DNA from 3 places in the Streptomyces sp. NPDC057137 genome. Region 3 is predicted to be linked to each of the others. Evidence: riboswitches for the same ligand, from Rfam matches in the RefSeq annotation. Region 3 holds a riboswitch; each other region holds the start of a gene.
The links. Region 3 has a riboswitch for thiamine pyrophosphate ahead of thiC (phosphomethylpyrimidine synthase ThiC). Riboswitches for the same ligand answer to the same signal wherever they lie in the genome.
Positions count from the first base shown of each region.

Region 1 (7,850 bases), on a different contig from region 3:
GGGATCGCTGCTACGCCTGCTGTGGTGCGTGCTCCCGCTCGCCGCCACGGTGCAGTTCGCCGTCGCCGTGGCCCGCACGGACCCCAGTACGCGGCCGCGCCCCGGTCTCTCGGCGGTCGGCCTGGGCCCGGCCCAGCTCACCGCCCTGGCCGCCGCGTCGACCACCCTGTCCTGCACGCTGGGCAGCGTGGTGGCGCTGTTGTTCTTCCTTCACCTGCGTGGTGACCTCACGGGGCTGCCGTTCGACGGCGCCGCGTCCGATCTCCTCGGCGCCGGACAGCCGTTGCCGTTGGCCGCCGTACTCACGCTGCTCGCCGTCGTACCGGTCCTCGCCACCGTGGCCACCGGACTCGCCCTGCGTCCGCGCAAGGCGGGGCCGGTCGACGACGCCGATCCCGAGCGGCCCGCGACGCCCAAGCCCGCCCCGTCGGGGCTGCCTTGGGGCGTGGCTCTCACCGCGGCCGGGCTCGCCGTCGAGACGTACGCGAGCCGGGGCGGCTCGGGAGCGCCGCTGCCGCTGCCGGGACGCTTCGAGGGCAGCCCGGCGGGTGTCCTGGCCGGCTGGTCGCTGACTGCGCTCGGCCTGGCCCTGGCGGGCCCCGGTATCGCGCACCTCTGCGGCCGGCTCCTCCAGATGCTTCGGCCCGGCGCGACCCGGCTGCTCGCGGGGCGCGTCCTGATGGACGAGGCGGTACGGATCGGCCGTCCGCTGGGCGTGGTCTGCGCGGTGGTCGCCGGCGGCTTCGCCGCCGCGGCGCTGTACGGCCCCGGTGACCCGCGTCCGTTCGGACCGCTCACCGGCCTCGGCGCCACGCTCGTCGTGGGCTGCACCGTCGCGACGCTGCTGACGGCGGTCCTGGAGGCCAAACGCGCCCGCACCGACACGACGGCGGCGTTGGTGCGGGTGGGCGCCCCCACGGGTCTCCTGCGCACGGCCGCCGCGCTGCGGGCGGGCGCGCTGCTCGCCGTCTTCGGGCCGCTGACGTGGGTGATCGCCGCACTCGCCGCCGTACCGCTCACCGGCTGAACCGGCCCGCTTCCCGGACCCGCGTTCCCCTCCCGTACGAGGGGCCTATCGTGTCCGCATGGCGTACGGCGAAGGACACGACGGACATGAAGCGCAACAGGCAGCGGCGCAAGGCCCCCAGGGCCCCTGGGAGCACCGGGCGGACGGCCTGGACCGCGAGATCGAGACCCTCGACGAGTTCGACCAGGTGATCCTGGGCGGGACGCTCAGCGGCTTCCGCGTCCAGTCGGTCGACCTGACGGGCCGTACGCTCGCCCTGCTGTCCACCGACACCTCCGAAACCGTCTTCCTCGGCTGCCCGATGGCACCGGACGCCGCAGCGAAGATACGGGCGGACGGGGCCCTGGTCTTCCCGCCCGTCCCGCACCTTCCCTTCGACCCGTACCGGGGCCTGCTCTATTCCCCCGAGCAGCTTTTCGAGGGGCTGGACGCGGGTGGGTACGAGGCGACGCCGGACGCGCTCGCCTACGAGTGGTTCCAGCGCACCAAGGCCGACGGCGACATCCTCGCCTCGATGCTGAGGTCGGTCCACGACGACGCGATCTCGGACGCTCTGGACGAACTCCTCGTCGGCGCACGGGTCGTCGGCGTGATGGGCGGCCACGCCATGGCACGGGGCACCGACGCGTACGCGGGGGCGGCGCGTCTCGGCCGCGAACTGGCCCGTACGGGGCTGACGGTCGCGACCGGCGGCGGCCCCGGCGCCATGGAGGCGGCCAACCTCGGCGCCTACGCCGCCCCGCATCCCGACGAAATGCTGGACGAGGCCCTCGAAATCCTCGCCAAGACACCGTCGTTCAGCCCGTCGATCTCCGACTGGGCGCGCGCCGCTTTCGAGATACGGGGCCGCTGGCCCGGCGGCGACGGCTCTGTGGGCATCCCCACCTGGTTCTACGGCCACGAACCGCCGAACGCCTTCGCCGGCCACATCGCGAAGTACTTCGCCAACGCGACCCGCGAGGACGGCCTGCTCGCCCGCTGCAACGCCGGCGTCATCTTCCTGCCCGGCGCCGCGGGCACCGTCCAGGAAGTCTTCGACAACGCGACGCCGAACTACTACGAGTCGCGCGGCGAACCGACGCCCATGGTCCTGGTCGACCGCGCGCACTGGACGGAGCGGCTGCCTGCCTGGCCGCTGCTCACGTCGTTGGCCCGGGAGCGCTCAATGGAATCGCGCATCGCGCTCGTCGACTCGGTGACCGAGGCTCCCGAGGCCCTGGCCCGGCTCTCGGGCTGACCGACCTGGCGTACGTGCCGGGTGACACCTCGTCAGTCCGCCCCGTTGTCGCCTGTCGGAGCTGTGCTCTCTTCGGCGTCGGCCGACTCCGGCTCTCTTTCGTCGAGGACCACCACGTCCTCGGCGGCGAAGGAGACCCCGACCGTCGCGCCCTCGTCGGGCACGTCGCGGAGGCCGCACTCCGCCTCCACCTCCGGCCCGTCCGTGGGGCGCAGCAGGACGGCGACGTGGCTGCCGCGGAAGGTGCGCGCGCCCACGGTGCAGCGAAGTCCGTACTCGGGGGCGCCAAGCCGGACTCCCGCAGGACGTACCAGCAGCGTGCGGGGGCCCTGGGGCGAGTCGGCGGGCACCGGGATCCTGCCCCAGGGCGTATCGGCGACGTCGCCGTGCACCGTGGCCGGCACGACGTTGTCGAAGCCCAGAAAGCGCGCCACGAACGCGGAGGCCGGGCGCTGCCAGACCTCCACCGGTGTGCCGGTCTGGACGACGTGTCCGTCGCGCATCACCACGACCCGGTCGGCGAGCGCGAACGCCTCGCCCTGATCGTGTGTGACAGCCAGCACCGTCGTGCCCAACTGCGCGAACACGCCGCGCAGTTCCACGACCAGGCGCTCGCGCAGACTGCGGTCGAGCTGGCCGAGCGGTTCGTCGAGCATGAGCAACCGGGGCCGGGGGGCGAGCGCCCGCGCCAGTGCCACACGCTGCTGCTCGCCGCCGGACAGCGTAGCGACGGCGCGGCGCTCGGCGCCCGGCAGGCCGACGAGGTCGAGCAACTCGGCGACACGTCGCCGCTGTTCGGCGCGCGGTTCGCCGCGCATGCGCAGTCCGAAGGCGACGTTGCCGCCGACGTCACGCTGCGGAAAGAGCTGGTGATCCTGGAACATCAGTCCGATGCCGCGCCGGTGCACCGGTACACCCGCCTGGTCGGTGCCCTCCAGCAGCACCCGTCCGGAGTCGGGCGGCTGCAGGCCGGCGACGACGCGCAGCAAGGTGGACTTGCCGCTGCCGCTCGGTCCCAGCACGCAGACGATCTCGTGCGCGGCCATCTCCAGATCCACCGCGTCGAGCGCCGTACGCCGCCCGAACCGTACGGTCACGTCCTCAAGAGCGAACAGGGCCATCAGAACTCTCCGGAACGGTCGGTACGGATACGTTCGAGCACCAGCAGCGAGACGGCGCACACCACCATCAGCACCGTGCTCAGCGCCATCGCCTGCCCGTAGTTGAGATCACCGGGCCGCCCCAGCAGCCGCGCGACGGCGACCGGCAGTGTCGGCCGGTCCGGTCGCGCGATGAAGACCGTGGCACCGAACTCGCCGAGCGAGACGGCGAAGGCGAATCCGGCGGCCACCAGCACCGCTCGGCGCACCATCGGCAGATCCACCTCCCGCCACACACGCAACGGCGAAGCACCGAGAACGGCGGCGGCCTCGCGCAACCGCCCGTCCACGGCGCGCAGTACGGGAAGCATGATCCGTACGACGAAGGGGACCCCCACCAATGCCTGGGCGAGCGGCACCAGGATCCACGACGCCCGCAGGTCCAGGGGCGGCTTGTCCAGCGTGATCAGGAACCCGAAGCCGACGGTCACGGCGGAGACGCCCAGCGGGAGCATCAGCAGCGCGTCGAAGCCCCGTACGAGGCGCCCCGCCCTGCGGGTGAGCGCGGCGGCCGCCAGCCCGCCCACGACCAGGGCGATGACCGTCGCCACCAGGGCGTAGCGCAGGGAGTTCCAGACCGCTTCCAGCGGCGGTACGAGGAACGTGCCGCCGCTCGCCTCCACCGAACGAAGTGCCCGGTAGTAGTCGAAGCCGTACCCGGCAGGGCCGTCGAGCGACCGCTCGATCAGCACGCCGAGGGGTAGCAGAATCAGAAGGAGGACGGTGCCGAGCACCCCGGCGAGCAGCGCCCACTGGCCGACTCCGCGCGGCCTGCGCGCCGTCTGCGCGGGGTCGACCAGTTTCAGGGCGGTCTCCCGCCTCCGTACGGTCCAGGCGTGCAGCGCCAGGACCGCGCCGACGGCGGCGAACTGCACCATCGTCAGAACGGCGGCGGTGGGCAGATCGAGCAGCTGCGCGGTCTGCCGGTAGATCTCCACCTCCAGCGTGGAGTAGGCCGGACCGCCCAGGATCTGGACGATGCCGAAGGAAGTGAAGGTGAAGAGAAAGACCATCAGCGCCGCGGCGGCTACGGCGGGGCCGAGCGCGGGCAGCGTGACGCGCCACCACGCCGCGAACCGCCCGGCGCCGAGCACTCGCGCGGCCTCTTCCTGACGTGGGTCGAGGCGGGCCCAGAGGCCCCCCACGGTGCGGACGACCACCGCGTAGTTGAAGAAGACATGCGCGAGGAGGATCGCCCATACCGTCGTGTCCGCCCGCACGCCCCACAGTTCGTCGAGCAGCCCGCCGCGCCCCAGCAGGGCGAGGAACGCCGTGCCGACAACGACGGTCGGCAGGACGAACGGCACGGTCACGACGGCGCGCAGCACCTCTTTGCCGGGGAACTGGAAGCGGGCGAAGACGTAGGCACCGGGGAGCGCGATCAGCAGGGTGAGGGCGGTGGAGACCGCAGCCTGCCACGTCGTGAACCAGAGCACCTGCCCGATGTCGGGCCGGCTCAGCACGTCGCCGAACCTGCCCCAGTGCCAGGAGCCGTCCGCCTTCAGCCCGCGGCCGACGATCGCGGCGACGGGGTAGGCGAAGAAGACCGCGAAGAAGGCGACGGGTACGGCCATGAGGCAGAGCCGTACGGCGCTCCCCCGGCGCCGTACGACGCGCGCCGCGCGCCCCGCTCCCCGGTCCCGTCGTCGGACGACGGGACCGGCGGCGGCAGCCTTACCCGTGGGCCTCTCGCCCTTCCGGGCGGCCTCCGCGCCTACTTGACGACGAGTGAGGACCACGACTGGATCCACTCGTCACGGTTCTTGGCTATCTTCTCCGGCGCCACCGTCTCCGGGTTGTCGACGACGGCGCCGTGGTCGGTGAAGAGCGCGGGCAGCTTCGCACCGTCGACGACCGGGTTCACGAACATGTTGAGCGGCATGTCCTCCTGGAAGGTCTTGCTCACCAGGAAGTCCAGCAGGGCCTTGCCGCCCGCCTCGTTCTTCGCCCCCTGGAGCAGGCCGGCGAACTCGATCTGGCGGAAGCAGGTGCCCGCGGCGACGCCGGTAGGCGCTTCCTTGGGCTGCGGGTCGGCGTACAGGACCTCGACAGGCGGGCTCGACGCGTACGAGACGACGAGCGGACGCTCCGCCTTCGCCTTCTTGCCGCCCGCCGAGCCGGAGAAGTCCTCGTTGTAGGCCTGTTCCCAGCTGTCGACGACCTGGACGCCGTTGGCCTTGAGCTTCTTCCAGTAGTCCTGCCAGCCGTCGTCCCCGTACGCGGCGACGGTGCCGAGGAGGAAGCCGAGGCCCGGTGAGGACTGCTCGGCGTTCTCGACGACGAGGAGGTCCTTGTAGGCGGGCTTCGTCAGGTCGGCGAAGGACTGCGGCGGGGCCAGTTTCTTGTCGGTGAAGTACTTCTTGTCGTAGTTGACGCAGATGTCGCCGGTGTCGACGGGGGTGACACGGTGCTTGGCGTCGTCGAGCCGTACGTCGGCGCGGACCTGGTCGAGTCCCTTCGCCTCGTACGGCGTGAACAGACCGTTGTCGAGAGCACGGGAGAGCAGGGTGTTGTCGACGCCGAAGAAGACGTCGCCCTGCGGCGAACCCTTGGTGAGGATCTCCTTGTTGAGCGCCTCGCCGGCCTCGCCGCTCTTGAGCACCTTGACGGTGTAGCCCGTCTGCTCGGTGAACTCCTTCAGTACGGAGTCCGAGGCGGCGAACGAGTCGTGGGCGACGAGCGTCACGCTCTTGGACTTCGCGCCGTCCGACGCCGTGGAGTCCTCGGATCCGCCGCCGCACGCGGCGAGCGTGGAGACCCCCAGCGCGGCGGCGACGGCGCCGACCGCCATCTTCTTCGTGGTACGCACTGAATTCCTCCTGGGATGTCCAGGAGAAGACGCGGCCCTGCCCCGCGCCGGCGAACCGGAGCAGGGCAGGGCGCAACAGCTTGAGTGATGACCGAACTTCCTACCCAGAATGACCTGGGCAAGGTTCAGAGGGTCTGCGACCGTGAGGCTCTTCTCGAGCCTCTGCCGCACTCTCAGCGCTGTGGCGCTCCCCTGTCGGAATATGTAATTCGTTCGAACCCCAGCGTACATGGGCCCCGACGGGGCCCCTTCGCCGCGCTCAGCGCTCCGTCGCCGCCAGCTGACCGCACGCTCCGTCGATCTCCTGGCCGCGGGTGTCGCGCACCGTCACGGGCACCCCGTGGGACGCGATGGCCTCGACGAAGGCCTTCTCGTCCTCGGGGCGTGAAGCGGTCCACTTGGAGCCGGGCGTCGGGTTGAGCGGGATCAGATTGACGTGCACCCGCTTGCCCTTGAGCAGCCGCCCCAGCAGATCGCCCCGCCACGCCTGGTCGTTGATGTCGCGGATCATGGCGTACTCGATGGAGATCCGGCGCCCCGACTTCTCGGCGTACTCCCAGGCGGCGTCCAGCACCTCCCGCACCTTCCAGCGGGTGTTGACCGGCACGAGGGTGTCACGCAGTTCGTCGTCGGGCGCGTGAAGCGAGACGGCGAGGCGGCACTTGAAGCCCTCGTCGGCGAATCGCAGCATCGCGGGCACCAGGCCCACCGTCGAGACGGTGATGCCGCGCTGCGAGAGGCCGAGACCGTCCGGCTCCGGGTCGGTCAGCCGACGGATCGACCCGACGACGCGGCGGTAGTTGGCGAGCGGTTCGCCCATGCCCATGAAGACGATGTTGGAGAGCCGGGCGGGGCCGCCGGGGACCTCGCCGTCGCGCAGCGCGCGCATACCGTCCACGATCTGGTGCACGATCTCGGCCGTGGACAGGTTGCGGTCGAGACCCGCCTGCCCCGTGGCGCAGAACGGGCAGTTCATGCCGCAGCCCGCCTGCGAGGAGATGCACATGGTGACCCGGTCCGGGTAGCGCATCAGGACGGACTCGACGAGCGTGCCGTCGTGCAGCCGCCACAGCGTCTTACGGGTGGTGTCGTCGTCACAGGAGATGTGCCGGACCACGGACATCAGGTCGGGCAGCAGCTCCGTGGCGAGCTTCTCGCGCGCGGCGGCCGGAATGTCCGTCCACTCGGCGGGGTCGTGCGCGAACCGCGCGAAGTAGTGCTGCGACAACTGCTTGGCGCGAAACGCCTTCTCGCCGAGCGCCGCCACGGCCTCGCGACGCTCCTCCGGCGTGAGGTCGGCGAGGTGCCTCGGCGGCTTCTTGGCGCCACGGGGCGCGACAAACGTGAGCTCTCCGGGATTGGGCGGTGCCATGAGCTGTTTTCTCCTCGGTACGACGAGGCCGGTGTTCCCCGCCGGCTGCGGGAGGGACATGGGCACACTGCCGGTGCCAGGAGACCTCATGTGACGGGCCCCGCGACCGCGGAGCGCAGTAAGGCCCGCCGTACGGGACGGCGGGCCTTACCAGGGTAACCGGTACGGATACGGCTCAGCCCGAGCCGACGAACACCACCAGCAGCAGCCACACCACCGGGGCCGTCGGCAGGAGCGAGTCGAGG
Region 1 covers NZ_JBHUUW010000018.1:33,176-41,025, reverse strand. The annotation lists gene ACFT9I_RS17215 (hypothetical protein) at 1-1,027, shown strand, start outside; gene ACFT9I_RS17210 (LOG family protein) at 1,086-2,264, shown strand; gene ACFT9I_RS17205 (ABC transporter ATP-binding protein) at 2,297-3,379, opposite strand; gene ACFT9I_RS17200 (ABC transporter permease) at 3,385-4,998, opposite strand; gene ACFT9I_RS17195 (thiamine ABC transporter substrate binding subunit) at 5,139-6,233, opposite strand; TPP riboswitch at 6,313-6,437, opposite strand; gene rlmN (23S rRNA (adenine(2503)-C(2))-methyltransferase RlmN) at 6,493-7,605, opposite strand; gene ACFT9I_RS17185 (phosphatidate cytidylyltransferase) at 7,781-7,850, opposite strand, start outside.
Region 1: linked by a shared signal. The riboswitch ahead of ACFT9I_RS17195 (thiamine ABC transporter substrate binding subunit) and the one ahead of thiC (phosphomethylpyrimidine synthase ThiC) in region 3 are both predicted to bind thiamine pyrophosphate.

Region 2 (7,850 bases), on a different contig from region 3:
ATCAGATACGGGGCGTGGATGTACGCCGACAGCCCCTCGGCGGCGCACTCCGTACGGAACTGCTCGTCCTGCGCCGGATTCCCGGCGGGTGTCGCCCAGCCACGTGGATTGGCGACGAAGACCTGGACGGTCTCGGCGCCGATGTCACGCGCCCAGGCCAGCCCCACCCGGGCGAGGCCGCCCGCCACCGGAACATGGCCGCCGACGGGATTGCGCGGGCGGTCGGGGAGCGTCAAGCCTCAGATTCCCTTGGTCGTGATGGTGATGGTGCTGCCCTCGGCGGCCTTCTCGCCGCCGTCGACGGACTGCTTCGACACGGTGTCGTCCAGGAACGGGAAGCTCCGGTCGACCTCCACCTCGAAGCCCGCCTCCGTCAGCTGGGTCCTGGCGTCGTCTATCGACTTCCCCGTGACGTCCGGGACGGCGATCATCCGCGGGCCCTTGGAGATGGTCAGCGTGACGGTGTCGCCCCGGGCGAGCTTGCTGCCCTCCTTCGCCGACTGTTCGGCCACCGCTCCGGCGTCCTCCGGGGAGTTGACCCGCTCGGCCGCGATCTTCACGTCGAGTCCCGCGTCCTCGAGCGAGGCGGTCGCCTCCTCCTCGGACTGACCGGTCACGTCAGGCATGTGGACCGGCCTGCCCTTGCTGACGACCAGCGCCACTCCGGCGTCGGGCCGCAGCTCCGTGCCCGCCTTCGGCTGGGAGCGGATGACGGCGCCCTGGTCGGTCTCCTCGTCGAAGGACCGGGTGATGACCCCGGGCGCGAGGCCGGCCTTCCTCAGGGCGTCCTTGGCGTCGGCCAGCGACTTACCGGCCAGGTCGGGGACCCGCACGATCTCCGGGCCGCGTGAGATGACGAGGGTCACCGAACCGTTGCCCCGTATCCGCGAGCGGGGCTCGGGGTCGGTGCGCATGACCGTGCCGCGCTCGAACGTCTCGCTGAAGTCGTGTCCCACCTTCGCGTCCAGGCCGGCGTCGCCCAGGCGCTTCTTCGCGACCTGCTCGGTCTGCCCGAGGAGCGAGGGGACGCGGGTGAACTGCCCCGAGTTGATGTACCAGACACCGACGCCCACACCGAGCACCAGCAGCGCGGCCACCACGATCGTGAGAACGCCTCTGCGGGGTCGGTGGCCGCCGCGCCCGCCGCGGCGGCGCGCCGGCGGCTGATGGGGCGGCGCGGGCGGTCCCGGCGGCGGCATCGTGAGCCGGCTGGTGCGGCGGACGCCGTCTCCCGAGGAGGCGGCCGACGAGCCGGGCGTATCGGACCCGTCGGACGCCGCGTGGGGGCGGACGCGGCGCGGAATCACGCTCGTACGGTCGTCGGAGCCGTCGCCGAGACTGCTGGCGGAAGCGCTGTCGGAGGCGTCGTGCGAGGCGACGGAGGCGAGAGAGGCGTTACGGGAGCGCCCGGCCCCGCTGTCGGCGGTGCCGCCGTGGCTGTCCTGGGACGGCTCCGACGCGGTGCCGACGCCCGTGCCGCCGGAGGCTCCCGCGCCGTTCGTGCCGGGAGCGCGGTCCTGCGGCCCGGCGTCGGCCGGCGCGGTCCTCGTCGAGGCCGTCGTGGCCTGCGGCGGCACCGCGTCCAGCTGCGCGTCGTCGAGCGCCGCGCGCGTCCGACGGGTCAGCGCGAGGAGCGCCACCGCGTCCTCGGGGCGGATCTCCGGATTGCGGGCGGTGGCCGCCGCGACCAGCTCGTCCAGGTCGATCGCCATCCCGGGCACCGCGGCGGACGGCGCGGGCACGTCTTCGTTCAGATGGAGGTAGAGCACCTGCGCGGGGGTGTCGCCGCCGTGCGGCTTGGCGCCGGTCAGCATCTCGTGCAGGACGACACCGCACGCGTACACGTCGACGCGGGTGTCGGACGTGCCGTACTCGATCTGCTCCGGTGCCAGATACGAGACCGTGCCGAGGATCGTGCCCGTGGTGTTCGTGACCGAGCCGACGGCCCGTACGAGACCGAAGTCGGCGACCTTCACCCGGCCGTCGTCCCCTATCAGCACGTTCTCCGGCTTGATGTCCCGGTGGATGAAACCGGCCCGGTGGGCCGCGCCCAGCGCGGCCAGCATCGGCTCCAGGATGTCGAGCGCGGCACGCGGCTGGAGAGCGCCCCGCTCGCGCAGGACGTCCCGCAGCGTGCAGCCCTCGACGTACTCCATCGCCAGATAGACGTACGCGCCCTCGGCGCCCTGGTCGAAGACCCCGACCACGTTCGGATGCGCCAGCCGCGCCACGGACTTGGCCTCGCGGATGAAGCGCTCCACGAAGACGGCGTCGGTCGCCAGGGCCGGGTGCATCACCTTCAGGGCCAGGACCCGGTCCAGCCGGGTGTCGACGGCCCGGTAGACCGTCGCCATGCCGCCGACGGCGATGCGCGCGTCGACGCGGTAACGGCCGTCGAGCACTTGCCCGACGAGAGGGTCCTTGAGCGTCGTATCCACCCGGCCGAGTCTACGAGCCGCCACCGACACTCCCGCAGCCCCGGGTCAGGCCTGACACGCCACTGGGGCCGTCTTGTGACAGCACGCACACCACATCGCGGCAAACGGCCGCCGGCCCCCTGAGACCGCCGTCAGAACGCCGGCCGCTCCGGGTCCAGCCGCGCCAGCCCCTCCGTAGGAGACGAGGCTTCGGCGAAGTGCCGGCGCGGGATGCGGCCCGCGCGGTGGGCCAGCCGGCCCGCCTCGACCGCGTGCCGCATCGCCTCGGCCATCAGGACGGGCTCCTGCGCGCGGGTGACCGCCGACGCCAGCATGACGGCCGCGCAGCCCAGCTCCATGGCGAGCGCGGCGTCCGACGCCGTACCGGCCCCGGCGTCCAGGATGACCGGCACGCGCGCGTGCTCGGTGATCAGCTGGAAGTTGTGCGGGTTACGGATGCCCAGACCCGACCCGATCGGGGAGCCGAGCGGCATGATCGCCGCGCAGCCCACGTCCTCCAGCTTCCTGGCGAGCACCGGATCGTCGTTCGTGTACGGCAGGACGGTGAAGCCGTCGTCCACCAACGTCTCGGCGGCGTCGAGCAGTTCGATCGGGTCCGGCAGCAACGTCCGTTCGTCGGCCACCACTTCGAGCTTGATCCAGTCGGTGCCCAGCGCCTCCCGCGCGAGACGGGCGGTGAGGACAGCCTCGCCCGCGGTGAAGCAGCCCGCCGTGTTCGGCAGGACCCGGATGCCCAGCCGGTCGAGCACGGACAGGACGGAGCCGTGCACGGTGGGGTCCAGCCGGCGCATGGCGACGGTGGTGAGTTCGGTGCCCGACGCGATCAGGGACCGTTCCAGTACGTCGAGGCTGGGCGCGCCGCCCGTACCCATGATGAGGCGGGAGTCGAGGACGGAGTCGCCGATGACGAGCCGGTCGTCGGACATCGGGCTCAGCCTCCTTGGACGGCGGTGAGGACTTCGACGCGGTCGCCGTCGGACAGGGTGGTGGCCGACCAGCGCCCGCGCGGGACGACGGTCTCGTTGAGCGCGGCGGCGACGCCCGACGGGGCGGGCGTGAGGGTCGCGACGAGGACGTCGAGGGTGACGGGGCCGGCGAGGACCCGGGCCTCACCGTTCACCGAGACGGTCACGGATCCCCGCGCGGACGAATGCGTGGTGTCGGTCATGCGTGCTGCTCCTGACCTACGGAGACGGCGGGGGAGAAGCCCGGCGAGGAGCCGGGCGCGAAGCCGGGGGAGAAGCGGCCCGGTGTGAAGGGCCGCGCGTCGTCGGGCAGTTCGCCCGTCGTGAGCACGGTCGCCATCACCTGACCGGTGACGGGCGTCAGAAGCACCCCGTTGCGGTGGTGCCCGGTCGCCAGATGAAGCCCCGGCAGGGCGGTCGGCCCGAGCAGCGGGGCGTTGTCCGGCGAGGTCGGCCGCAGCCCGGCACGGGTCTCGGTGAGCGGCAGTTCGGTGATGCCGGGAAGGAGTTCGTGGGCGTCGCGCAGCAGTTCGTACACCCCGCCCGCCGTCACCGTCGTGTCCCAGCCGAGTTCCTCGCTCGTGGCGCCCACGACCAGCTCGCCGTTCTCGCGCGGCACCAGATAGATGTGGCTGCCGCGGACCTCGGCCCGCAGCGTCCTGGACAGGAACGGCGCGTACGGGCGTGGCACCGTCAGCCGCAGAACCTGGCCCTTCACGGGGCGTACCGGTGGCAGGACGTCGTCCGGCACGCCCGCGAGCTGCCCGCTGAGGCTGCCCCCGGCGATGACGACCTGGTCGGCGCCGAGTTCGGCGCCGCCGCCGACGGCGACCCCGGCGGCCCGGTCCCGGACCACCCGCAGACGCTCGGCCCAGGCCCGGTGGAAGACCACCCCCGCCCGCTCACAGGCCGTCACCAGGGCGGCCGCGAGCCGGCGCGGGTCGATCTGATGGTCGCCGTCGACCCGCAGACCCCCGCGCACCCCCGGGGCGAGCATCGGCTCCAGCCGCCGGCACTCGCGGCCGGTGAGCCACTCCGACTCCAGACCCGACCTCCTTTGGAGGGCATGGAGTTCACGCAGCTGCGCCCGGTCGTCGGTGTCGAGGGCGACCGCGAGCGTGCCGCAGACGCGGTAGCCGGTGTCCTGGCCGGAGACCGACTCCAACTCGGCGACGAAGTCGGGGTAGAGCCCCGCGGAGGCGATGTTCAGCCCCAGCAGGGTCTGTTCGCCGTGGTCGAGTTCGCTGACGGCGGCGAGCATTCCGGCGGCGACCTGCGCGGCGCCGCCGCCCGGCTCCGGATCGACGACGGTGACGCCGAGTCCGCGCTGCGCCGCCCGCCAGGCGGTGACGAGGCCGATGATCCCGCCCCCGACGACGAGGACGTCGGTATGAGATGACCGCATGGGCGTCCAGCTCCTCCCTTCGCCGGCATGACCCGGATCAGGTTCGTACGGTCGGAGGCCGTGTCAGCCTCCCTCTCAGCCCGCTGCGTGCGGGCTCCCGCGAGGTGTGAAGTCTCTTGTTCGCTACTGCCGATAAGTGCTTCGGGAGTCAGCGTAACCCCCTGTCCCCGCGCCCTGTAAGGGAGTCGTCGTCCCGGCCGGGTCCTTAAGGTGATCGGGTGAGCGAGCAGCGGAAGCAGACGGACGAGCGGCGCACCGTCGTCGTCGGCGCGGGTATGGCGGGTGTGCAGACCGCCGTGGCACTGCGCGAACTGGGCCACGACGGCCCCGTCACCCTCATCGGCGCCGAGCGGCACCAGCCCTACGACCGGCCCCCGCTCTCGAAGGCCGTCCTCCTGGGGACGGCGGAGAGTTCGGCCTTCGACGTGGACTTCGAAGCGCTCTCCGTGGAACTGCGGCTGGGTCTCGAAGTGACCGGTGTGCGTCCCGGGGACCGGGAGTTGGACACGGAGGCGGGGCCGGTTCCGTACGACGTGCTCGTCATCGCCACCGGCGCCGAGCCGATCACACTGCCGGGCGCCGAGGGCGTGCCCGGTGTCCATCTGCTGCGCACCCTGGACGACGCGGCGCGGCTGCGCCCCGTCCTGGACCGCGGGCGGCACATCGTCGTGGTCGGCGCGGGCTGGATCGGCGCCGAGTTCACCACCGCGGCCAGGGAGGCCGACTGCGCGGTGACCGTCGTCGAGGCCGCGGGCCGTCCCCTCGCCGGCGCCCTGCCCGCCGAGGTCGCCACTCCGATGGCGCACTGGTACGCGGAGAGCGGCGCCGAACTCCTCACCCACGCGCGCGTGGCAGCCGTGGAACCCGGCACGGTGGTCCTCGCCGACGGCCGCGAGCTGGCGGCGGACGCGGTGGTCGTGGGCATCGGCGCCAGACCCGCCACGGCCTGGCTGGCGGGCTCCGGCATCGTGACGGGCCCCGAGGGCGCCGTCACGGCCGACGACCGGCTGCGCGCCTCACAGCCCGGCGTGTACGCGGTCGGGGACTGTGCCTCGTTCCCCTCGGCCCGCTACGGCGAGCGGCTGATGGTGCACCACTGGGACAACGCGCTCCAGGGGCCACGTACGGTCGCCGCCGACATCGTCGGGGAGTCGCACGAGCCGTACGACCCGGTCCCGTACTTCTGGTCCGAGCAGTTCGGCCGCTTCGTGCAGTACGCGGGCCATCACGCGCGGGCCGACACCCTGCTGTGGCGCGGCGACCCGGCGAGCGCCGCCTGGTCGGTCCTCTGGCTGCGTGACGGGGCGCTGGTGGCGCTGCTGGCCGTCGGCAGGCCGCGCGATCTGGCGCAGGGCCGCAAGCTCGTCGCGTCGGGCGCCCGGATCGACACGGAGCGTGCCGCCGACCCCGCCGTACCGCTCAAACTGACGGCCCTCTGACCCGGCTCGGCTTCCGACTGTCAGTCCGGGATGGCAGGCTTGTCCTGTGACTGAGATTGACGCAAAGATCGATGCTCTCGTCCCTGCCTGGCTCCACCTGCCCGATATCGCCGAAATGCTCGATATCGAGGTGACGCGTGTACGCCAGCTCGTCAAGGAAGGCACGCTGATCGCCGTGCGCCGCGGTGAGAACCGCGCGCTCCAGGTGCCGGCCGCCTTCATCGACGGCGACAAGGTGGTCAAGGGCCTCGCGGGGACCCTGACGCTCCTGAGGGACGACAGCTTCACCGACGAAGAGATGCTCGAGTGGCTCTTCACTCCCGACCCGTCCCTGCCGGGCACGCCCGCGCAGGCCCTCAGCGAGAATCGCGGTACGGAGGTGAAGCGCCGCGCACAGGCGCTCGCCGTCTGAGCCCTGTCCGGCCGTGGGCGGGGCGGGGCCCCGGGCGCGCACCGCCGGGCCCCACCCCCAGATACGACAGATACCGATCTCGATCCGACGGGGGAGACCCGCATGCCCGCAGCGCCCGGTGCGCCCAGCGCACTCGATCTGCTGTCCGACGCCCGGCTCTATCTGTGCACGGACGCGCGGAAGCGGCAGGGGGATCTCCCCGAGTTCCTGGACGCCGTCCTCACCTCCGGTGTGGACATCGTGCAGCTGCGTGACAAGGGCATGGAGGCGGCCGAGGAGCTGGAGCACCTCCAGGTCTTCGCCGACGCCTGCCGGCGCCACGGCAAGCTCCTCGCCGTGAACGACCGGGCCGACGTGGCGCACGCCATCGGCGCGGACGTGCTGCACCTGGGCCAGGGCGACCTGCCCGTCTCCGCCGCCCGCGCCATCCTCGGTACGGACCTGCTGATCGGCCGCTCCACACACTCCGAGGCCGAGGCGATGGCGGCGGCCGGCGAGCCCGGCGTGGACTACTTCTGCACCGGGCCCTGCTGGCCCACCCCCACCAAGCCCGGCCGGCCCGCCCCGGGCCTCGACCTCGTGCGGTACGCCGCGTCGCTGGCCACCCGGCGCCCGTGGTTCGCGATCGGCGGGATCGACGCGGGCAACCTCGACGAGGTGCTGGACGCCGGGGCCCGCCGGGTCGTGGTCGTCCGGGCCCTCACGGAGGCGGACGATCCGGCCACGGCGGCCGCCGGCCTCGCGAAGCGTGTCCGCGACCGGGTCGCCTGACGTCCCGGGCGTCCTCGCCGGCCCCGGCCGGAGTCCGTACCGCATGTCCGTACCGCATGTCCGTACCGCCCGAAGGATGGGCGGGGATGGTGTGAAACGGACAAAATCTCTTGCTCTGGTTGGGTGATCGCCACACCCCTCGATAACCTTTCGGTATGGCCCTCGGAGCAGCTTCGATCAGGACGGATCACGCCCGTACGGTGCGTGACCTGCTCGCGACCGGCGAGTTGTCGTATTCGTTCGAATTCTGGGCGCCCAAGACGGCGAAGGGCGAGCGGAACCTCTGGAACGCGCTGCGCCGGATCGAGGCCGTCGCCCCGAACTTCGTCTCGGTGACCTACGGCGCGGGCGGCTCCACCCGCGCGGGCACGGTCAAGGCGACCCAGCGCATCGCCTCCGACACCACGCTCGTCCCGGTCG
Region 2 covers NZ_JBHUUW010000106.1:6,151-14,000, forward strand. The annotation lists gene ACFT9I_RS38500 (deoxyribonuclease IV) at 1-236, opposite strand, end outside; gene ACFT9I_RS38505 (PASTA domain-containing protein) at 240-2,438, opposite strand; gene ACFT9I_RS38510 (thiazole synthase) at 2,570-3,364, opposite strand; gene thiS (sulfur carrier protein ThiS) at 3,370-3,606, opposite strand; gene thiO (glycine oxidase ThiO) at 3,603-4,808, opposite strand; TPP riboswitch at 4,805-4,919, opposite strand; gene ACFT9I_RS38525 (NAD(P)/FAD-dependent oxidoreductase) at 5,084-6,247, shown strand; gene ACFT9I_RS38530 (Rv2175c family DNA-binding protein) at 6,294-6,659, shown strand; gene thiE (thiamine phosphate synthase) at 6,762-7,430, shown strand; gene metF (methylenetetrahydrofolate reductase [NAD(P)H]) at 7,586-7,850, shown strand, end outside.
Region 2: linked by a shared signal. The riboswitch ahead of thiO (glycine oxidase ThiO) and the one ahead of thiC (phosphomethylpyrimidine synthase ThiC) in region 3 are both predicted to bind thiamine pyrophosphate.

Region 3 (7,850 bases):
GCCGATCCCCCCGACGCCCCCGGCCGGTCCGCCGACACCACCAGTGCCGCCAGCGCCGTGGTCACCGGCACCGACGCGACCAGACCGATCGACCCCACCAGGGTCCGTACGATCTCCTCGGCCACCAGCTCGCTGTTGGCCACCGTCCCCACACTCGACTCCGCGATCGTGAAGAGCAGCAGCAGCGGCAACGCCGCGCCCGCGTAGGCCAGTACGAGCGTGTTGACCACCGACGCGATGTGGTCGCGGCCGATCCGGATCCCCGCCCGGTAGAGCGCGCGGGGCCCCATGGTCGGATCCGCCTGACGCAGCTCCCACACCGCCGAGGTCTGGGTGACCGTCACATCGTCGAGCACGCCGAGCGATCCGATGATGATGCCCGCCAGCAGCAGACCGCTCATGTCGATCTCCGGATACAGACCGTGGATCAGTCCGGTGTTGTCGTCCGTGTTGCCCGTCAGACTCGCCCAGCCGATGAACAGCGAGCCCAGCAGCCCGATCAGCAGCAGCGAGATCAGCGTGCCGAGGACGGCCACCGACGTACGGGCCGTCAGACCGTGGCACAGATACAGCGCGATCAGCATGATGGCGCTCGCGCCGACGACCGCGACGATCAGCGGATTCGAGCCCTGGAGAATCGCCGGCAGGATGAACAGCGTCAGTACGGCGAACGAGATGACGAGCGCGACCAGCGCCATCAGCCCGCGCAGCCGGCCCACCACGATCACCGCGAGCGCGAAGATCCCGGCCAGCAGCGCCATCGGCATCGTGCGGTCCACGTCCGTGACCGAGTACTGCAGATCACGCGGCGCGTCGGGCGCGTAGGCGACGACGACGCCCTGTTTCACGTGAAACTGCCGGGGCGCGTCCGGCTGGACGACCTCGACGAACGTACGCCCCTTGTCCTTGCCGCTCGTCACCTCGACCGTCGCCTTCACACAGTCCCCGGTCTGCGCGCGCTGTGCCGCACGACCCTCCGGCGTCGACGTGTCGCCCGTCGGCGGGACCTGAGCGGCGTTCACGTCCTTGCAGTCGATCTGCTCGATCTTCACCACCCGGCCCTGCTCGGTCTGCCGGTCGAAGCCGACACCGGTGCGTTCGTGCGCCGGGGCGCCACCGGGCCAGAGCACGACGAGTCCGACAACGACGGCCGTCGCGAAGGGAATCAGCACCGCGGCGATGACCTTGCGCAGATGCTTGGAGACCGGCGCGGCCGGCCCGTGGCTGTGCGAGTGGCCATGCGTATCGGGTGTCTGCTGGGGTGAGGTCACCGACCGATCATCGCAAGAACGACGGAGGCCCCCTGTTCAGCACGCCCGACATCGCGTTAGCGTGGTGGTGCCTTTACACACGCGGGAGCTCGGAGCACCGGGCTGAGAGGACGCTGACTGTGGAGTTCCGGGGTTTCCCCGGATCCCTGAGCTGCGTCGACCGCCGAACCTGTTACCGGGTAATGCCGGCGTAGGGAGTAGGTCTCCATGACCGTTCAGGACACACACACGTCTGCCGCGCGATCCATCGGCTGGCACAAGGGGTACGTGGAAGGTTCACGCCCCGACCTCCGGGTGCCGGTCCGTCAGGTGCATCTCACCAACGGCAACGACGTAACGCTGTACGACACGTCGGGGCCGTACACCGACCCCACCGTCGAAACCGACGTACGGCGCGGGCTCGCACCGCTCCGGGAGAACTGGATCATCGGCCGCGGCGACACCGAGGAGTACGCGGGCCGCCCCGTCCGCCCCGAGGACGACGGCCTCAAGCACACCTCGCCCCGCGGCGGCCTCCTCCGGAGCGGAGCGACTGATCTACGGGGCCTCGACGCCGTCTTCCCCGGCCGCCCGCGCCAGCCGCGCCGGGGCCGCGACGGGCAGGCGGTGACCCAACTCGCGTACGCCCGGCGGGGCGACATCACTCCGGAGATGGAGTACGTCGCCATCCGGGAGAACGTGGCGCCCGAGGTCGTACGCGAGGAGATCGCGGCCGGCCGCGCCGTGCTGCCCGCCAACGTCAACCACCCCGAGATCGAGCCGATGATCATCGGCAAGCGGTTCCTGGTGAAGGTCAACGCCAACATCGGCAACTCCGCGGTCACTTCCTCCATCGAGGAGGAGGTGGACAAGATGACCTGGGCCACCAAGTGGGGCGCCGACACGGTCATGGACCTCTCCACCGGCCGCAACATCCACACCACCCGCGAGTGGGTGCTGCGCAACTCCCCCGTCCCCATCGGCACCGTGCCGCTCTACCAGGCGCTGGAGAAGGTCGACGGCAAGGCCGAGGAGCTGACCTGGGAGATCTACAAGGACACCGTCGTCGAACAGGCCGAGCAGGGCGTCGACTACATGACCGTCCACGCGGGCGTGCTGCTGCGCTACGTGCCGCTGACGGCCCGCCGCAAGACCGGCATCGTCTCGCGCGGCGGCTCGATCATGGCGGCGTGGTGCCTGGCGCACCACCGGGAGTCGTTCCTGTACGAGAACTTCGAGGAGCTGTGCGACATCCTCGCGGCGTACGACGTGACGTACTCCCTCGGTGACGGCCTGCGCCCCGGCTCGATCGCCGACGCCAACGACGAGGCGCAGTTCGCCGAGCTGCGGACGCTGGGCGAGCTGAACACCATCGCCAAGCGGCACAACGTGCAGACCATGATCGAGGGCCCCGGCCATGTCCCGATGCACAAGATCAAGGAGAACATCGACCTCCAGCAGGAGATCTGCGAGGAGGCGCCGTTCTACACGCTCGGCCCGCTGACGACGGACGTCGCCCCGGCGTACGACCACATCACCTCCGGCATCGGCGCCGCGATGATCGCCTGGTGGGGCACGGCGATGCTCTGCTACGTGACCCCCAAGGAGCACCTGGGCCTGCCGAACCGCGACGACGTGAAGACCGGCGTCATCACGTACAAGATCGCGGCGCACGCGGCGGATCTGGCCAAGGGGCATCCGGGGGCACAGGAGTGGGACGACGCGCTGTCGGACGCGCGGTTCGAGTTCCGCTGGGAGGACCAGTTCAATCTGGCGCTCGACCCGGACACGGCGCGGGAGTTCCACGACGAGACACTGCCCGCCGAGCCGGCGAAGACCGCGCACTTCTGCTCGATGTGCGGGCCGAAATTCTGTTCGATGAAGATCTCGCACGACATCCGGCGTGACCACGGCGGTTCGCAGGACGAGATCGAGGCGGGCATGGCGGCCAAGTCGAAGGAGTTCGCGGCGAGCGGCAACCGGGTCTATCTGCCGCTGGCGGACTGACCGGACGTATCGCATGGCGGAGAGGCCCCCGACCGGTCCCGGTCGGGGGCCTTCGTCGTGCCGTGCTCGTGCCGTGCCGTGCTCCGTAGGTCGTAGTCGGGACTCCCACCAAAGTGGTGGTTGGGGCCGTGAAAGGTGGGGACGGGCCGGAATCCCTTGTACCGGGACATGGGATACGTATCGGATGAGTCCCGTAGACGGCAGGCGGCAGAGCGCTCCACCGACATTCCCACCGTCCCGAGGGATTGACCGCATTGGCCACAGAAGCCGGCACCGGACAACCAACGCCCGCCCCCATCCCATCGGCATCGGCACCGCCGTCACCGGCGCCGCCGCACTCCGGACTGCTGCTCGGGATCCTGTCGTTGGCCGCCTTCATGGCCGGGCTCGATCTCTTCATCGTGAACGTCGGCTTCGACGCCATCGGCCGTGAGTTCGACGGCGCGTCGCTCGCGGACCTCTCCTGGGTCCTCAACGCCTACGCGATCGTCTTCGCCGCACTCCTGGTGCCCCTGGGACGGCTGTCCGACCGCTACGGCCGCAAGGCCGGATTCCTTCTCGGCGTAGCCCTCTTCACCCTGGCGTCCGCCGCCTGCGCCGTCTCGACGTCGCTGTGGCAGCTGGTCGCCTTCCGGGTGCTCCAGGCGGTCGGCGCCGCGGCGCTGACCCCCGCCAGCCTCGGTCTGCTGCTCTCGGCCTTCCCGCCGGACCGGCGGGCCGGCGCCGTACGGATCTGGTCGGCGAGCGCGGCGCTCGCGGCGGCGGCCGGGCCGGTCTTCGGCGGGCTGCTCGTCAGCGCGTCATGGCGGTGGATCTTCCTGGTGAACATCCCCATCGGCGTCCTCGCCCTGGTCGTGGCCGTACGTATCGTCCCCGACTCCAAGGAGGCGACGGTGACCCGGCTGCCCGATCTGCCGGGAGCCGCCCTGCTGACGGGTTCGATCGGGCTGCTGGCACTCGGCCTGGTGAAGATCAACGACTGGTCCGCGGTCCGGACGTCCGCCGTGCTGGCCGGCGCGGTCCTCGGGACCGCGGTGTTCTGGTTCCGGTCGCTGCGCCACGCCTCCCCGGTGATCGAACCGGCGCTGCTCCGGGTACGGGCCTTCGTCTGGTCCAACGTGACGGCGATCGCCTTCAGCGCGGCGTTCGCCGCGAACCTGCTCACCGCGATCCTGTGGATGCAGCAGGTGTGGCAGTACTCCGCGCTGCGTACGGGACTCGGGATCGCCCCGGGCCCGCTGATGGTCCCGCTGGCCGCGATCGTCGCCGCGAAGCTGGCGGCACGCGTCCCGGCGGGCCGGATGGTCGCCATCGGCTGTCTGCTGTGCACCGCCGGAGTGGTGCTGATGGCGGTGAGCATCGATCAGAGCCCGCACTACGCGAGCGAGTTGCTGCCCGGCTGGCTGGTGGGCGGCGTCGGGGTGGGCCTCGCGCTCCCCACGATCCTCGCGACCGCGACGACCGACCTGCCGGCCGCCCGGTTCTCCACGGGCAGCGCGGTGGTCAACATGAGCCGGCAGATCGGCAGCGTGCTGGGAATCAGCCTGCTGGTCGCGATCCTCGGCACTCCGCTCACCTACGACGCGACCCATGAGGCGTTCGTCCACGCCTGGATCGCGATCGGAATCTTCATGATGCTCGGCGCCGCGACCGCGTTCGGCATGACCTCGCGTCCTGCCGCCCGTGGCTCCCGGGCGCCGGCGAGCACGTAACCATCTCCTTCGAGAGGAAACGTCATGAGTACCAGCATCAATCTCGGCACGGGCGCCAACGGCGTCCTGGGCACCGACGGCCTCGTGAGTACGAGCAAGACGCGCGTCGTCTTCGTCGACTGTCTGCCCGCGCTCGCCCTCGGCCCGCAGCTCTCCCTCGCCCGCTTCGGCGAGATCGGCCTCGACCGGGCCACCCCCGACACCTTCGAGCGCTATCTGAACGACCTCGAACCGGGCACCGACGTGGCCGTCGCCTTCATCGGCGGCAGCGGCTCCTCGGCACCGGCGGCGGTCCGGAGCCTGCGCGGCATGCGCGGCTTCGCCAAGACCCGGGTGTACGTGGTCGGCGAAGGCGCCGGCGGCCAAGTACCCGGCTGGGCCGAGGTGCACGACGTCGAGGACATCATCGCCCCGGCCTCCTTCGACGGGTTCGGATTCGCCGACACCGTGGAGATAGGCATGCGGGCCCACGGCTCGCTGATCCTCGACCCGCTCTACACCGACTTCTACCTCGACATGACGTGGAACAAGATCTTCGACTGGTTCGAGACCACCCGCTGGGACTGGCGTGAGCTGGAACTCGACAAGCTCAACCCCGAGCTGATGAGCGCCGAGGAGGTCGACTTCCTCACCGAGGCGGCGATCATCGAATTCGGCACCCTGCCGGGCGCGCACAACTTCCTGCGCGAGTGGGAGGGCGAGACCAGCTTCTCGTCCTGGGCGCTCAGCTGGGGCGCCGAGGAGGCGCGGCACTCGCTCGTACAGGCGCGCTGCCTGGAGAAGCTGGGCGTCAAGGTCCGCTCCAAGCACGCGCTGTACAAGCGCGAGCCGTACCCGATGGGCGACACCCGCGTCGGCACCCTGATGATGAACATCATCTCCGAGGCACGCGCCGCCGAGCTCTATCGCGCGCTCGCCGCCGAGACCAAGGAGCCCGTGGTCCGGGGCATCTGGAAGCTCCTCGGCCGTGACGAGTCCCGGCACGCCCGCGCGTTCTACGTCTTCACGCAGGAGCTGTGCGACGGCAACCGGGAGAGCCAGATCGCCGCGCTCAAGATGGCGTACGTCTGGCTGGCCGACCGCAGCGACGGACTCAAGCACCCGGCCGGGCACTTCTACCCGCACTCGACGTCCGCGAAGGGCGTCCGGCGTATCGAGACGATCCAGGCGGGCGCCACCGACGCGGCCGACGGCAAGGTGCTGTCGATGGTGCGACGGCTGGTCGAGGACGACTCGATCGAGTCGTCGAAGGACGTCAAGCGCAAGCTCCGCTCGCTCATCTGACCGGCGCCGACAGCGACAGTCACGACCTGAGGAGCGGGGTTTGCCCGAGTCAGCGTTCACCACAGACAGTGCCGGCGAGGCGGCGGCCGAGACGGCCAACTGCTTCGGCTGCGCCCCGCACAATCCCATCGGACTGCGGCTGGTCTTCGAGGAGGAAGGCAACGGATTCGGCACCCGGATCAAGCTCGGCGCCGACTACGAGTCGTTCCCCGGTGTCATCCACGGGGGGATCGTGGCCGCGATCCTGGACGAGACGCTGGCCCAGGCCGTGTACCGGTCCGACCGGATCTCCGCCTTCACCACCGGCCTGCGCATCCGCTACGGCAGGCCCATGGAGACCGGCGCCGAGTACACGGCGCACGCCGAGATCACCAAGCGCGACGCGCTGTCGGTACGTGCCTCCGGGGAGATCCGGCTGCCGGGCGGCGATCTCGTGGCCGCCGCCGACGGCACGTTCCACCTGCTCACGGACGAAGTGCTCGGCACGTACGGCACACGACTGCCGACCGGACTCGTCGACGCGCTCCGGGCCTCCAACAGGACCACCACACAGGGGGATTGACCACACATGGACACCACCGACACCGCAGTCACCACCGACACCACCGCTGACAGCGCGGTCACCACCGACACCGCGGTCACCGACGAAGCCGTCCGCGAGAAGATCCGTCAGATCGTCGCCGACGAACTCGACATACCCGCCGCCGGTCTGACGCCCGACCAGCACTTCCGCTCCCTCCCCAACGTCGACTCGATGCGCGTGCTCCAGATCGTCCTCACCACCGAGAAGGCGTTCGACATCGAGATAGAGGACGAGGTCACCTTCCGGGTCCAGACGATCGGGGAGTTCCAGGGCGTGGTGGAGGACCTGTGCCGGCAGAAGACCTCGGCGTGAGCCTGGTCGACGCGCTCGCCGCCGTCGCCGCCCGCGGAACAGGCCACGGTATGCGCCTGTTCCGCGGGGACGAGGAGGCCGAGCGCGTCACCTTCGGCCAGCTCCACGCCGAGGCCGGGCAGCTGGCCTGCGGACTGCTGGAGCGCGGCGTCGTACGGGGGGAGCGGGTCGCCGTCGCGCTCCCCACCTCGATCGACTTCGCCCGCGCGTTCTTCGGCGTGCTCGCCGCCGGCGCGGTGCCCGTGCCCGTACCGCCGCCGGTGCGCTTCGCCTCGCTCGACATCCATCTGAAGCGGATCGTGCTCGTGATGCGCCAGTCGAAGGTGCGCGTCGTGCTCTCCGACAAGATGCTGGGCGGGCTGCTGGAGCCGGCGCTCGGCGGCGCCGACGGTGAGTTCCAGATCCTCGACGTGGCGCTGACGCGCGCGACCTCGCCGGTGTACGTGGACGTGGCGGCCGGTGATCCGGCGCTCGTCCAGTACACCTCGGGCACCAGCGAGAGCCCGAAGGGCGTCGTACTGAGCCACGCCAACCTGCTCGCGAACGTCGATTCCATCGCCGGGGGGCTGGGAATCGACGACACGGACGTGAGCTGCAACTGGCTGCCGCTCTTCCACGACATGGGCCTGATCGGCGCGTTCCTCGCGCCGGCGCTGACCGACGCCGAGACGTATCTGCTGCCGCCCGAGGACTTCCTCCGGG
Region 3 covers NZ_JBHUUW010000007.1:171,795-179,644, forward strand. The annotation lists gene ACFT9I_RS09040 (YibE/F family protein) at 1-1,271, opposite strand, end outside; TPP riboswitch at 1,343-1,485, shown strand; gene thiC (phosphomethylpyrimidine synthase ThiC) at 1,479-3,257, shown strand; gene ACFT9I_RS09050 (MFS transporter) at 3,512-4,969, shown strand; gene ACFT9I_RS09055 (ferritin-like domain-containing protein) at 4,994-6,253, shown strand; gene ACFT9I_RS09060 (PaaI family thioesterase) at 6,294-6,815, shown strand; gene ACFT9I_RS09065 (acyl carrier protein) at 6,822-7,148, shown strand; gene ACFT9I_RS09070 (fatty acyl-AMP ligase) at 7,124-7,850, shown strand, end outside.